Regions from separate parts of the Sedimentibacter sp. genome, predicted to be linked through region 1. Evidence: riboswitches for the same ligand, from Rfam matches in the RefSeq annotation. Region 1 holds a riboswitch; each other region holds the start of a gene.
The links. A riboswitch is a leader RNA that binds a small molecule or an ion and turns the genes downstream of it on or off. The one in region 1 is predicted to bind cyclic di-GMP.
Positions count from the first base shown of each region.

Region 2: linked by a shared signal. The riboswitch ahead of AAGU76_RS17050 (S-layer homology domain-containing protein) and the one ahead of AAGU76_RS09115 (hypothetical protein) in region 1 are both predicted to bind cyclic di-GMP.
Region 3: linked by a shared signal. The riboswitch ahead of AAGU76_RS14555 (hypothetical protein) and the one ahead of AAGU76_RS09115 (hypothetical protein) in region 1 are both predicted to bind cyclic di-GMP.
Region 4: linked by a shared signal. The riboswitch ahead of AAGU76_RS17065 (InlB B-repeat-containing protein) and the one ahead of AAGU76_RS09115 (hypothetical protein) in region 1 are both predicted to bind cyclic di-GMP.

Region 1 covers NZ_JBCFAS010000002.1:568,032-571,176, forward strand. Annotated here, with positions in the region: gene AAGU76_RS09105 (glutamine synthetase family protein) at 1-622, shown strand, start outside; gene AAGU76_RS09110 (ANTAR domain-containing protein) at 653-1,222, shown strand; cyclic di-GMP riboswitch class I at 1,537-1,612, shown strand; gene AAGU76_RS09115 (hypothetical protein) at 1,667-2,059, shown strand; gene AAGU76_RS09120 (HD domain-containing phosphohydrolase) at 2,213-3,121, shown strand.
Region 2 covers NZ_JBCFAS010000005.1:108,777-111,921, reverse strand. Annotated here, with positions in the region: gene AAGU76_RS17055 (diguanylate cyclase) at 1-725, shown strand, start outside; cyclic di-GMP riboswitch class I at 766-853, shown strand; gene AAGU76_RS17050 (S-layer homology domain-containing protein) at 1,082-3,145, shown strand, end outside.
Region 3 covers NZ_JBCFAS010000003.1:577,555-580,699, reverse strand. Annotated here, with positions in the region: gene AAGU76_RS14560 (TAXI family TRAP transporter solute-binding subunit) at 1-94, opposite strand, end outside; gene AAGU76_RS14555 (hypothetical protein) at 568-1,479, opposite strand; cyclic di-GMP riboswitch class I at 1,594-1,675, opposite strand; gene AAGU76_RS14550 (YdeI/OmpD-associated family protein) at 1,975-2,535, shown strand; gene AAGU76_RS14545 (helix-turn-helix transcriptional regulator) at 2,728-2,925, opposite strand; gene AAGU76_RS14540 (hypothetical protein) at 2,915-3,133, opposite strand.
Region 4 covers NZ_JBCFAS010000005.1:114,986-118,130, forward strand. Annotated here, with positions in the region: partial or broken gene AAGU76_RS17065 (InlB B-repeat-containing protein) at 1-1,623, opposite strand, end outside; cyclic di-GMP riboswitch class I at 1,812-1,897, opposite strand; gene AAGU76_RS17070 (S-layer homology domain-containing protein) at 2,059-3,145, opposite strand, start outside.

The DNA.
Region 1 (3,145 bases):
GTTAAAGGACTGCAGCGGCAGCGGCCTTCACATAAACATCTCACTGCTGAAGGACGATGTGAACATTTTTGAAAACATGAGCCACAACAGCTCCAAGGAGGCGAAAAGCTTCATTGCAGGCATACTGAACCGCATTAGGGAGATCACCGTATTTTTGAATCCATTGACAAATTCTTACGAGCGGTTTGGAAGCCACTCTGCTCCAAAGTTTGTAACCTGGTCCTATCAGAACCGTTCTCAGCTGGTGCGCATACCTGCGGCAGACGGCATTTATTCCCGTATGGAGCTTCGTTCATCAGACCCCAGCTGTAATCCATACTACGCATTTGCGATGTTGATTTATGCAGGTCTCGAAGGCATCAAAAATAATCTGGAGCTTAAGAACCCTGCCAACCTCAATCTTTACGAGGCAGATGAAGATGTCATAAAAAATTATGAAACCATTCCGTCCACCCTTGAAGAAGCCATTGAAGCAGCAGAGGCCAGCCAGTTCGTTGCAGGCCATTTGCCATTAAACACCCTTAAGAAGTACCTGTCCTTTAAAAAGGACGAATGCCTTCAGTGTCACAAATCAGGCAACAAGGAAGAATTCGAGCATAAGACGTATTTTTACACTATATAGCAATGTCGATTTTAGAGGGGTGGTGATTTCATGAACAGTGTACTTGTTGTATCAAGTTCCGAACAGGGAACTGAGCTTTTATCGCAGCTTTTAAACGCTAATGCTCATTCTGCCATTACAACTGCAGCCAGCTGCGGCGAGGCAAGAAGAATGCTTGGAAATTTCGAATATGACCTTGTGATTATCAACGCTCCCTTAAGAGATGAGCTAGGGGACAGTCTTGCTGTTGCTGTTACTGAAATCAGCACTTCAGGAGTAATAATAATAGTTAAAAGCGAAATAGCAGACGACATATCTGCAAAGGTTGATGATTACGGAGTACTGGTTGTTTCTAAACCAATAATAAAGCACGTGTTCTTTCAGTCAATGAAGCTGGCTCTGGCTTCAAAAAAGAGAATAACCGGACTAAGAAACGAGAACCTGCATCTGCAGCAAAAAATTGAGGAAATAAGGCTTGTAACCAGAGCCAAGTGCGTTCTTATCCAGTACCTCAACATGACTGAAAGCCAGGCACACCGCTATATAGAAAAGCAGTCCATGGACATGAGGACCACCAGGGAACAGATTGCTCTGAACATATTGAAAACTTACGAAACGTAAATAAAACAATTAAGAATGAAGAGTTAAGAATTAAGAATTAAAGTTGGGCAATGTGCGATGCACATTGCCTAAATTATTGTAAGCTACGAATTTGTCATTCTGAGCGGTATCGAAGAATCTCCTGATGTTTGACTGATGAGATTCTTCAGGCTTTGCCTTCAGAATGACATGTTCAAAATACGTTTGTATGCAAACTGGGTAATGTGGCGCACATTGCTTTTAATAATATTGTAATAAAAAGCAGATATTTCCAAATAATGTTTGATTATGTCTCCAAAATGTGTTATTATTATTGTAAGATAAAATTCAACTTCAACCGACAATGGCAAAGCTGACGAAAGTCTGCGACGCAAAGCTACAGGGCCTTTAAAATGGCAGCCAGCTACCGAAAGGGGTTTTTTTATTTCCTTCATTCAGGTTGAAGAATAATGGAGGTTAAGGGAAATGTACAAAAGATTTAAAAAAGCAGTATCTGCAATTCTAATTATGATCAGCGTATTTGCATTGTTTGGTCCTGCAGCATATGCAGACGAAACAACGGCTGAGACAGCCAGTGACGTAATTATGAAGAAAGTTGACAAAACAAACGATTATATTTACAAGGCAGTAGAAGTCGCTGTAAAGCAGGCAGAAATTGAAGTTCTCAATGAAAATAAAAGCGAAAACATTGATGAGATCATCGATAAGATAATTGCCAAACTGCTTGAAAAGACAGAAGCGAAGGTAGACAAGCTCGTTGAGGATACTGCCGAAGAAGGAATTGAAATCACCAGGACATATATTGAAGTAGTCATATACGACAGAACTATCCTGGTAGACCCGTGCTACGCACATTAATAGCAGAGTTAAGGAGGGAGTAATCTCTCCTTTTGTTTTACCTGTAAGATACCCTTAGCATATGATTTCTTAATTTGATATTTTATTATAATTTAAGATTCCTTTTTATTAATAATATGCTATAATTGTTATACTTGCTTAAGGAGTGAATTAATGGACGGGCTATTTATTTGTAAAGACAAAAAATATATTGATCAGGTTAGAGGGACTTCAATACTGAGCCTTCTTGCAAGAAAAGATGACTTCGAGATCATGTTGTATGAATTCAAGGCTGAGCGGCCAAACAGTATCACTCCCGGAAACACCGACGGACTGATGGAGTTTTACTACATACTGGAAGGATCAATCATCGTTGAAGATGGCAGCAAATCAGTCAGAATGGAAAAAGGCGATTACTTTTATGTGCATAATATAAAAGAAACCGTTCCGTTCAGAACACTTTCAGATACAAAAATGCTGTATGTGACATCCCAGCCGGTTTACAATTTATTATATACATATACGGATGAATTAAGAAATCTCCTGGATAAATCAGAACAAAAGGATGCTTACACATATAAACACAGCAACAGAGTTCAGGATTACTCGGTGAAGATTGCCAGCAAATTGGGACTTTCAGGCGAAATCAACTATACCATTGCCCTGGCTTCACTTTTCCATGATGTTGGTAAATGCTTCATTCCTGATGAAATATTGAACAAGCCAACAAAACTCAGCGACGAGGAATTCAACTATATTAAGAAACACAGCACATACAGTTCTGAACTATTGCATGGCAAATTTGTTGAGGACATTGCCAAAATTGTTGAAGCTCACCATGAAAGACTGGATGGATCCGGTTATCCTAAAGGGCTAAAGGGCGATGAAATCCGAATAGAAGCTAAAATCATAGCAGTTGCCGATTCCTACGATGCCATGACATCAGACAGGGCCTATCGCAATGCTTGGACTCCTGAAGATGCCATGAATGAATTGAAGCACTGTATCGGTAAATTCTATGTTAAAGAAATAGTGCTTGCTTTAGAGCAGATTTTAATTGAAGAAGGAACTCTTGAAAAATAAGGAATTTGGGCTGCCCAAATTCCT
Region 2 (3,145 bases), on a different contig from region 1:
GGGTCAAGGCAAAATGTGAGACCAACACATTGGATTATGTAAAAATAAGTATCAGCTTCGGAGTTGCCACAAAGGAAACTGAAGATGAAGATTTAAACAAAATCATGAAGAAAGCCGAAGACAGGATGTATTTCAAAAAGCTCAAGGAAAGCAAGGAAGCAAAGCTATCCATGATAAAATTCCTAAAGAGCAGGCTGGAGAAAATTACATATGAAACGAAATCCCACTACGAGAGGCTTAAAAATCTGACAATGATCATGGCTGATGCAATGGAACTGTCAAGGGAAGAGAAGGAAGAATTAAGACTTTTGTGTGAATTTCACGACATAGGTAAAATAGGAGTATCAAGAAATATACTTCAAAAGGAAGGGTCACTGGACAGCGAGGAATGGGAAACCGTAAAGAGGCACAGCGAGATAGGATATTATATAGCGAGAGAATTCAGAGATGCTTCTCCAATTGACGAATTGATTTTGATTCATCATGAACGATGGGACGGAAAGGGATATCCCGGTCTCTTTAAAAATGAAGAAATTCCTGTAGTCGCAAGAATTTTCGCAATCGCGGATGCTTACGATGTAATGGTCAATGACAGACCATACAAAACAAGAATGTCAAACAGTGAAGCCCTTCGGGAAATCAGCGAGAAGGCCGGCAGCCAATTTGACCCTAAGATTGCCGAATTGTTTGTGAATATCATGGAAAATGAAGAACAAATTGTATAATAATGATTACATTTATACATAATATGGTAAATATGTAAAATTGAATATTTGGCAAACCTGCTGAAAGGCAGGGACGCAAAGCTTTGAAGTCTAAAGTATGAAAGTACTATGACCGTTCAGCTGCAAAATAATCTGAAGATATTATTTTGCAGCTTTTTGTTTCTTACAGCAAATTTAAAATTGCTATGAAACTTAATCAGTTAGTTGCAACTACCTTTACAGGGGGGCTAGTTGTTGCTATATATCAATTGTTAATAGACATGTAGAAAGGGGGTGCAAATGTTGAAATGCTTATTAAAGATTGGATTTACAAGAGAAGGTTAGAAAAACAATTATTGAAGAAAGGAGGAAATTTTATGAACAAAAATGTGTTTAAAAAAGTTGTTTGTTTAGTGATTGCTTTAATGATGATGATGCCGGCATTACCGAGTAGTATTGTCAGTGCTTCAACTGTAACGTATACAGATGCACAAGTAAGTGAATTGTTCGATGGAAATGACTTCACGCAAACTATAAGTTCAACTAATGAACATTCAAAAGTTGCAGCATTTTGGTATGATAATTCATCACCTAAAAATCTTTATGTTGCTTTTACAGCCCATGATACAAAAACAGTTCAATTCATTGAATTTGATGGGGTTAGAATAACTGCGGAGGTTAAGAGCGAACATCCTGATGATGAAACATTGGTTGTTAAAGGTACCACATTTTTAGTTAGTGATTATATAACAAAAAATGCAAGTCAACATCACTGGGTTATAGTTAATTTAGGAAACAGAACTTTACCGGCAGATGGGAACTTCACCATCGGAGCAGATCTCGGAGCTGGCGGACATAGCTTTACAGGTACAAGTGCTACAATAATTGTATTGTACTATACGGTAACATACCAGCCTGGAGACCATGGAACATTTGCAGAACAATCAACTCCGAATTTGACATACGGAGACGCTACACCGGCAGCACCGGATGCAGAAAACAATCATGAAAGCGGCTGGACATTTGCAGGCTGGAGCCCGGCAGTAGCGGCAACAGTAACAGGCAATGCAACGTATGTGGCAACATGGACGCAGGATGGGTACACAGTAACATACCAGCCTGGAGACCATGGAACATTTGCAGAACAATCAACTCCGAATTTGACATACGGAGACGCTACACCGGCAGCACCGGATGCAGAAAACAATCATGACAATGGCTGGACATTTGCAGGCTGGAGCCCGGCAGTAGCAGCAACAGTAACAGGAAATGCAACATATGTGGCAACATGGACGCAGGATAAGTACACGGTAACATACCAGCCTGGAGACCATGGAACATTTGCAGAACAATCAACTCCGAATTTGATATACGGAGATGCTACACCGACAGCACCGGATGCAGAAAACAATCATGAAAGCGGCTGGACATTTGCAGGCTGGAGCCCGGCAGTAGCGGCAACAGTAACAGGTAATGCAACGTATGTGGCAACATGGACGCAGGATGGGTACACAGTAACATACCAGCCTGGAGACCATGGAACATTTGCAGAACAATCAACTCCGAATTTGACATACGGAGACGTTACACCGGCAGCACCGGATGCAGAAAACAATCATGACAATGGCTGGACATTTGCAGGCTGGAGCCCGGCAGTAGCAGCAACAGTAACAGGAAATGCAACATATGTGGCAACATGGACACAGGATAAGTACACGGTAACATACCAGTCTGGAGACCATGGAACATTTGCAGAACAATCAACTCCGAATTTGACATACGGAGACGTTACACCGGCAGCACCGGATGCAGAAAACAATCACGAAAGTGGCTGGACATTCGCAGGCTGGAGCCCGGCAGTAGCAGCAACAGTAACAGAAAATGCAACATATGTGGCAACATGGACGCAGGATAAGTACACAGTAACATACCAGCCTGGAGACCATGGAACATTTGCAGAACAATCAACTCCGAATTTGATATACGGAGACGTTACACCGGCAGCACCGGATGCAGAAAACAATCACGAAAGCGGCTGGACATTTGCAGGCTGGAGCCCGGCAGTAGCAGCAACAGTAACAGGAAATGCAACATATGTGGCAACATGGACACAGGAAGGGTACACAGTAACGTACCAGCCTGGAGACCATGGAACATTTGCAGAACAATCAACTCCGAATTTGACATACGGAGACGTTACACCGGCAGCACCGGATGCAGAAAACAATCATGACAATGGCTGGACATTTGCAGGCTGGAGCCCGGCAGTAGCAGCAACAGTAACAGGAAATGCAACATATGTGGCAACATGGACACAGGATAAGTACACAGTAACATACCAGCCTGGAGACCATGGAACATTTGCAGAACAATCAACTCCGAATTTGACATACGGAGACGTTACACCGGCAGCACCGGATGCAGAAAACAATCACGAAAGC
Region 3 (3,145 bases), on a different contig from region 1:
CCTGTTTGGCAGGAGTGCCGTTGCTGCAAGCTGTGACTGATGAAGTTGCAAGCAGTGCCATTGTTAGTAGTAAAACCATTTTTTTGCGAATCATAATTATTCTCCTCCGTTTATAAAAAATTCTAAATGATTGCATTATTGTAATACACATATGAATGTTTGTCAATTCATCATTTCATGCAATCGTTTCTATTTTTGCACGTAAACGTTTTTGCTTGTTATTTTTGCATGTAATTTTAGATAAACTTCACCAAATTTCGCACATGCTCTATCTTTAATTGAATTCACGCGTTTTAGCGAGTCAATCGTGACTATATTCTTTTTTGCATATTCTTGAATACAATATTTTCCATCAAGTCTGTGTGCACAGCGTCAAATTGCAACCAAATTGTTAAGAAGGTGCATTTTGCTTCAATACAATCGTCTCCGTTTACCTTTCTTGTGTCTAGCTTAAAATTCGTCATCACTGATTTCAAGCTCATTGTTAATGTCTGAAATCCCTGTTGGCTGCATAATAAAACAGCGGCTCTTTGACAAGAGTCGCTGAATAATATAATTCTCTGGTATTTACAACTTTTCCTTCAATCCTGCAACAGCCATTGCAAACTTCTCCAGATCTTTCTTGGACTTGTTGGCTCGATGCTGTTCCGCGGTTAACCTTTGATGAAGCTCATTGATAATTTCAGAATGTCTTGTGGCTTCTTCAGAGAAGTAATCCATTTTGCCGTAAATTGTCTCCAAGTCATCTCCAAGGCCTTTAAATTTGCAGCTTGTACATTTTGACTTTTCAACGATCAGCTCCTGCTCTGCCTGTAGTTTTATTTTTCGCAGGGCTTCAGCCTCCAGGTTTTTCTCGGCAATCATATTTTCCATATTGAGTATCTTCTGCCTGTAAAGTTCCAATTCTGTACTTTGCTTATCGTTTCTTGATTTTTCAAGTTCAACCTTTTGCTGAAGTTCTTGATAAATTTCATTATTAACTTCATCATGAATTTCTTTCAACGATATCTTACTTTCCAACTCGGATATTTTTGATTTCAAGATCATATTTTCCTTCTCCAGCCTTGAGGCATATTTCTTTATATGCTCAGTTCCCAGGTTGTTTTCAGGCAAAATTTCGTCATATTCCTTGTACGTCTGAACCGTTTCAGGAATCTCACTGCTCACCCGTACAACCCTTTGGGTTTCATAGGTCCTGGAATTCTGATAAGACGGCAAAATCAAATCTTTCTTTATTTTTTCTATTTCCCTGCTTCTTGCAGTTTCCACACCAGTTTGTTTTTCATAGAAATTGGTTATCTTATCCCTGGCATACTTGATTTCACGCTGTGTAAAGCTGGTAACGGTAAATTCATTGCTGTCACCGGAAATCAACCATTCCCAAAATTCTTCATAATTCTTTACCATTACATTATAAATGTTGTACCTAGTATAGTTATAATGTATTTCGATGTAGTAAACCGATTTCCCTTCTTTCATCGAGCTTCACCTCCAAAATTGTTTAATCCTCAGAGAGCATAGTCATTTGAAATAAAAAAGCCCTGAATGGTAACCCAAACAAAGCCAATACTCTTATAGTATGTATTTGCACAGTTTGGTAACCCGGCTGTCTTGGATAACCTTAAGACCCGTGGCTTTGCGTCCTCAACTTTCGCTAAGTTTGCCTTTTTCATTATGCTGCAGATAATTAATTATATTTTAAGCATTGACATTTGTCAACAACATGCTGACAGATAAAAATATTAATTAAATTATTTGTCGAAATATATAAATTTTGCCTTTACAATCCTAACCGGAACCATTGAAACATCATTCCAGATTGGTTGGAACCAACCATCCGCACAGTGTAATTTTTTATTAATCGGAGTATTCAGGCATGATAAATTTCCTTCTTCTGTACGTGAGAATTTGATGGTATAATAAAATCAAAACAGTTTGTTTTAGACGAGTAAGCTGACTTAACGGGGTGAAAATATGAGTGAGATTTTAGTTTTTTCCAACAGGGCAACGTTTCGTGAATGGTTACACAAAAACGGAACAAGTAGTGAAGGTGTATGGCTGCTTTTCGGCAAAAATGGCGGGCCAGCCACGCTTACTGCTGCTGAGGCATTGGAAGAAGCCCTTTGCTACGGCTGGATCGATGGACAAGTGCAAAGCATTGACAGCACAAAATATAAGAAATATTTTGCGTGCCGTACGGTAAATAGTAAATGGTCGAATAAAAATAAGGAGCTAGCTATGAAACTTGAGGAAAAAGGGGTAATGACCGATTATGGCAGAGAGAAAATAGAGGAGGCCAAGAAAAATGGTCAGTGGAATGCTCCTAAGTCCCCAGTGACTTCCGTTGAACAGATAGCAGCTTTATCTGATTTGCTGAAAGAACATGAACCGGCCTATACGAATTTTCAGGCCATGTCCCCATCTGTAAAAAAGACTTATACACGGGCATATTTTGATGCAAAAACAGATGCCGGACGGAATAGCCGTTTGTCATGGATGATTGAGCGCCTCAATAAAAATCTAAAACCCATGTAATAGGTTTTAATCTTCAGTTTATCGCACACGGCTCACTTATTCTTATTACATTACCCGTATTTAAAAAAACAGCGTCCCTCTTCTGAGAATCGCTGTTTTTGTTTTTGTTATTGGTACGGATGGCAGAACTTGAACCTGTATGGAGTTACTCACACAGACTTAAAGGAATGACGGAAGTACTGCTTCCGTTTTTTAACAATCATCAAGTTCAAAGATTACTTCAACAGGTGTTTTTAAAAGTTTGGCCAGTTTCATTGCAAGCTCAAGCGTTGGATTGTACTTATTGTTTTCAATGGCATTGATTGTTTGACGTGTAACACCCAGCTCTCTTGCTAAATCCTCCTGCCGAAGTCCGATTTGTTTACGAAGTTCCTTAATTTTATTTCTCATCTTTACTCAGTTTCCAATTAAGGAATTGGTTTATTCCCAGGTAGATGACGTTTTGAGTAGTTAGCAAAAAGGATGCAGGAGAATTAAAAACACCTTTTATAAAATAATCATATAATGTCCATACAAATAAAAACATGACAGTGTAAAACCATGCCCATTTAATCGCCTTAAAGCTTATAGACAATTCCATTTCATCCATCTTTCTCATGAGTACCCCCTC
Region 4 (3,145 bases), on a different contig from region 1:
TGGTGTCGATACTGTTGTTGTAATCGTTGTATCCTCTGTTCCGTCATACACATGTTTCACTGTCAGGTTGTTGCTGTCTCTCGTGTATGTGAAGGTGATAATCACTGACGCATTGGGCATATTGCCTGTAACCGTTCCTGCTGTTATGTTTTCATTCAGCAAGTCCGGCTCTGTTGTTATTTCCGAGAACGTGAAGCCCGCCTTGTCAACCTTGCTCTTGCTTACTGCAGCATTGTATGGTGTCGATACTGTTGTTGTAATCGTTGTATCCTCTGTTCCGTCATACACATGTTTCACTGTCAGGTTGTTGCTGTTCCTTGTGTAATAGAATGTTATCGTAACAGCAGATAACGGCATTTTTCCGGTCACATTTCCACCAGAAATATTTTCATCAGTCAGATCAGGTGATGTTGTTACGTTGCTGAAAGAAAATCCAGTTTTATCTATCTTGCTTTCATTAACACTTCCATCGTATGGGACATTTGTTGCAGTTCTTAAATCAACATCTTCGGTTCCGTCATAAACATGCTTTACAGTAAGCACAAATGCTTTCGGAACATAGTAAATATTGATATAGTCATCCTTGCCGGTCAAATAAATCTGTGTTGGCTGACCTGCTTTAACTGTATAGTTGGCCGACGTCGGATGCGGCGGAAGATCAACCCATCCTGTTAAAAAAGATGTTTCCATGTCAGGATTTGGTGATATGTCCGGCACCCTTGTTTCAGTACCGTCAATATAGTAATTAATCATATATCCGTTAAGAATGCTGACAGGCACAGAATCAATGCCATGTCCTCCGGTTGCTTCAGTAATTATGCTGAGCGTAAACGGACTTGTGAATGTAATGTCCGAACTCAGGCTGAATCCTACAACTATCCAATAGGAATTGTCTCTCTTGGTAGGCGGATCCAATCCATCAACATAGTAAGGTACTGAATCGATTACCAGAGGCACGCTTCTGTCTGATGCGCTGTAAACGTTGAAGGCACCTACATCCACTCCGTTAAACTCAATCCGCGTTATATCCTTCAGGTAACCTATTGTTGCAACATATATGATGTCATTATGTACCCAAAGCTTTCTGACTTCTGTCTGACCATTCGTGGAATATCCTGTGGTCATTAAAACATCAGTATCAGCATCTTTTGAGAATTCAAGAGATGTACTTACAAAAGACGGCAGCATCAGAGGTGCCATAAGTATGCTTTCGGCTTCCCATTGAGCAAATAGAGTCACATCATGATCAGGCATAATCAATATATCGCCTGGTTCATAGCCATCTCCTTCTCCATCCGGGGAACTATTCCATCCGCTGAAGCTGTAACCTTCGTTGACAAACGTGTTTTCAACTACAGTTACTTCTTCTCCTTCATGGTATGGACCCTCAGCTAGTTCCGGAATATCAAATCCGGTATTGTCATTATACAAAACATTATAAGTAATTGCTGCTGGCGTTGTGCTTTCAGATGAAAAGCCGGATTCAAAATCTGGCGAAATTATCATCTCATCAGCGTCTGCTTCAATTTCCTGTGCACCTGCCATATAGCCCGGCGTTGCAGGAAAAATCATCAACAAGGCAATTACTGCACTTATTAATTTTTTAAAATAATTTTTTTTCATACTCTTTCCTCCTTTCCGAATAATTTACATAAATTTTGTGCTGAGTACTAGGTACTATTGTAATTCATTTTCCCCTCCTTCATAATTCGACTATAGTTGATTTTAGCCTAGTAGCATTTTCCATTAGTTCTTTATCAACACTTTTTACCTGTTTATAAACGAAAAGGCTGCAAAATAATTTCAAATTATTTTGCAGCCGAACCGTCATAGCATTAATACTTTAGACTTCTTAGCTTTGCGTCCTTATTTTTCAATAAGTTTGCCAAATATTAAGTTGTAGTTTGAGTACTTTATTAATTTATACCCTGAAAAAGTCGTGGTAAACAATATTTCACAAATATTAACATCACAGAGATATTTTATTTATTTACTGCTTATATTATTCATACGAGGTAAAAAAAACCAACTATTATTCTAAATAGTTGGTTTTAAACGCTACGGCCATACCTTGTTTGCTTTCATACCTGTCCAAAGCTCGTCGCCGTCTTCTTCATATAAATAATCATGGCTGTTAGTTGCTTCCATTACATTTTCAAAATACCAGTCTTCTTCAGTAATATCCTGCCAAAACATTGCTTCCGGATATATGTTTTCTTTAGGAACCTTTCTTCCAAGAACGTTGTTGATAAGCGTCATGGCTTCTGCTCTTGTTATGAGCTGTTCAGGCTTAAACGTTGAGTCCGGATACCCTTTGACCCATCCCTTTATCTCTGCTGACGTTATGAATTTTTCAGCCCAGTGACCAAATATATCAGTCATCATGCTTTCACTGCTTAAGTCAAGGCTGTCGAATTTAGCTGCAATTGTTGCAAATTCTGCTCTCGTAATTGAATTTGAAGGTTTAAAGGTACCATCTGGATAGCCTTTGATTATGCCGGCATTGCTCAAGGTAGATATTGCGCGGTTTGACCATTCATGTCCTGCCATATCGCTGAAAGTATTCCCGTCGCTTAGCAAGCTGCTTCTGCTTTCATCTGTAAGAAGTCTGTAGAATATCATTGCCACTTCTTCTCTTGTTATTCTGTTCAACGGTCTCACATCACCTTCAGGATAGCCTATCACATATGCAAAGTGATCTGATTTCTCCAAGCTTGCAAGAGGCACTGCTGAATCTTCAATGGTTATCCCACCGCCGCCGCTGCCATTTCTGTCATTACTTTCTGTATCATCATCATTAGTATTGGTCTCACCATCGTTAGTACCGGTCTCACCTTCATCAGTATTGGTCTCACCATCAGCTAAGTCCGTTCCTGTACCGCCAGTTACTGAATCATCGTTGCCGCTGTTTTCATCATCTTCATCGCCGCTGTGTTCATCTTCGTTTGAACTGTCTTCACCGCCGCTTGAGCTGTTATCTTGTCCGCTGCTGCCTGTACTTGAATCTCCGGTTCCCGGGTCGCTGTTGTCAGAATCATCACTGCTTGAACCGCCGGCCGCTGGGTTGGTGTTTTCAGGATTGGTGTTTCCCTGGCCGCCATTGCCGTTATTAGAACCTCCAGCACCTTCATCAGTACCAGTTCCA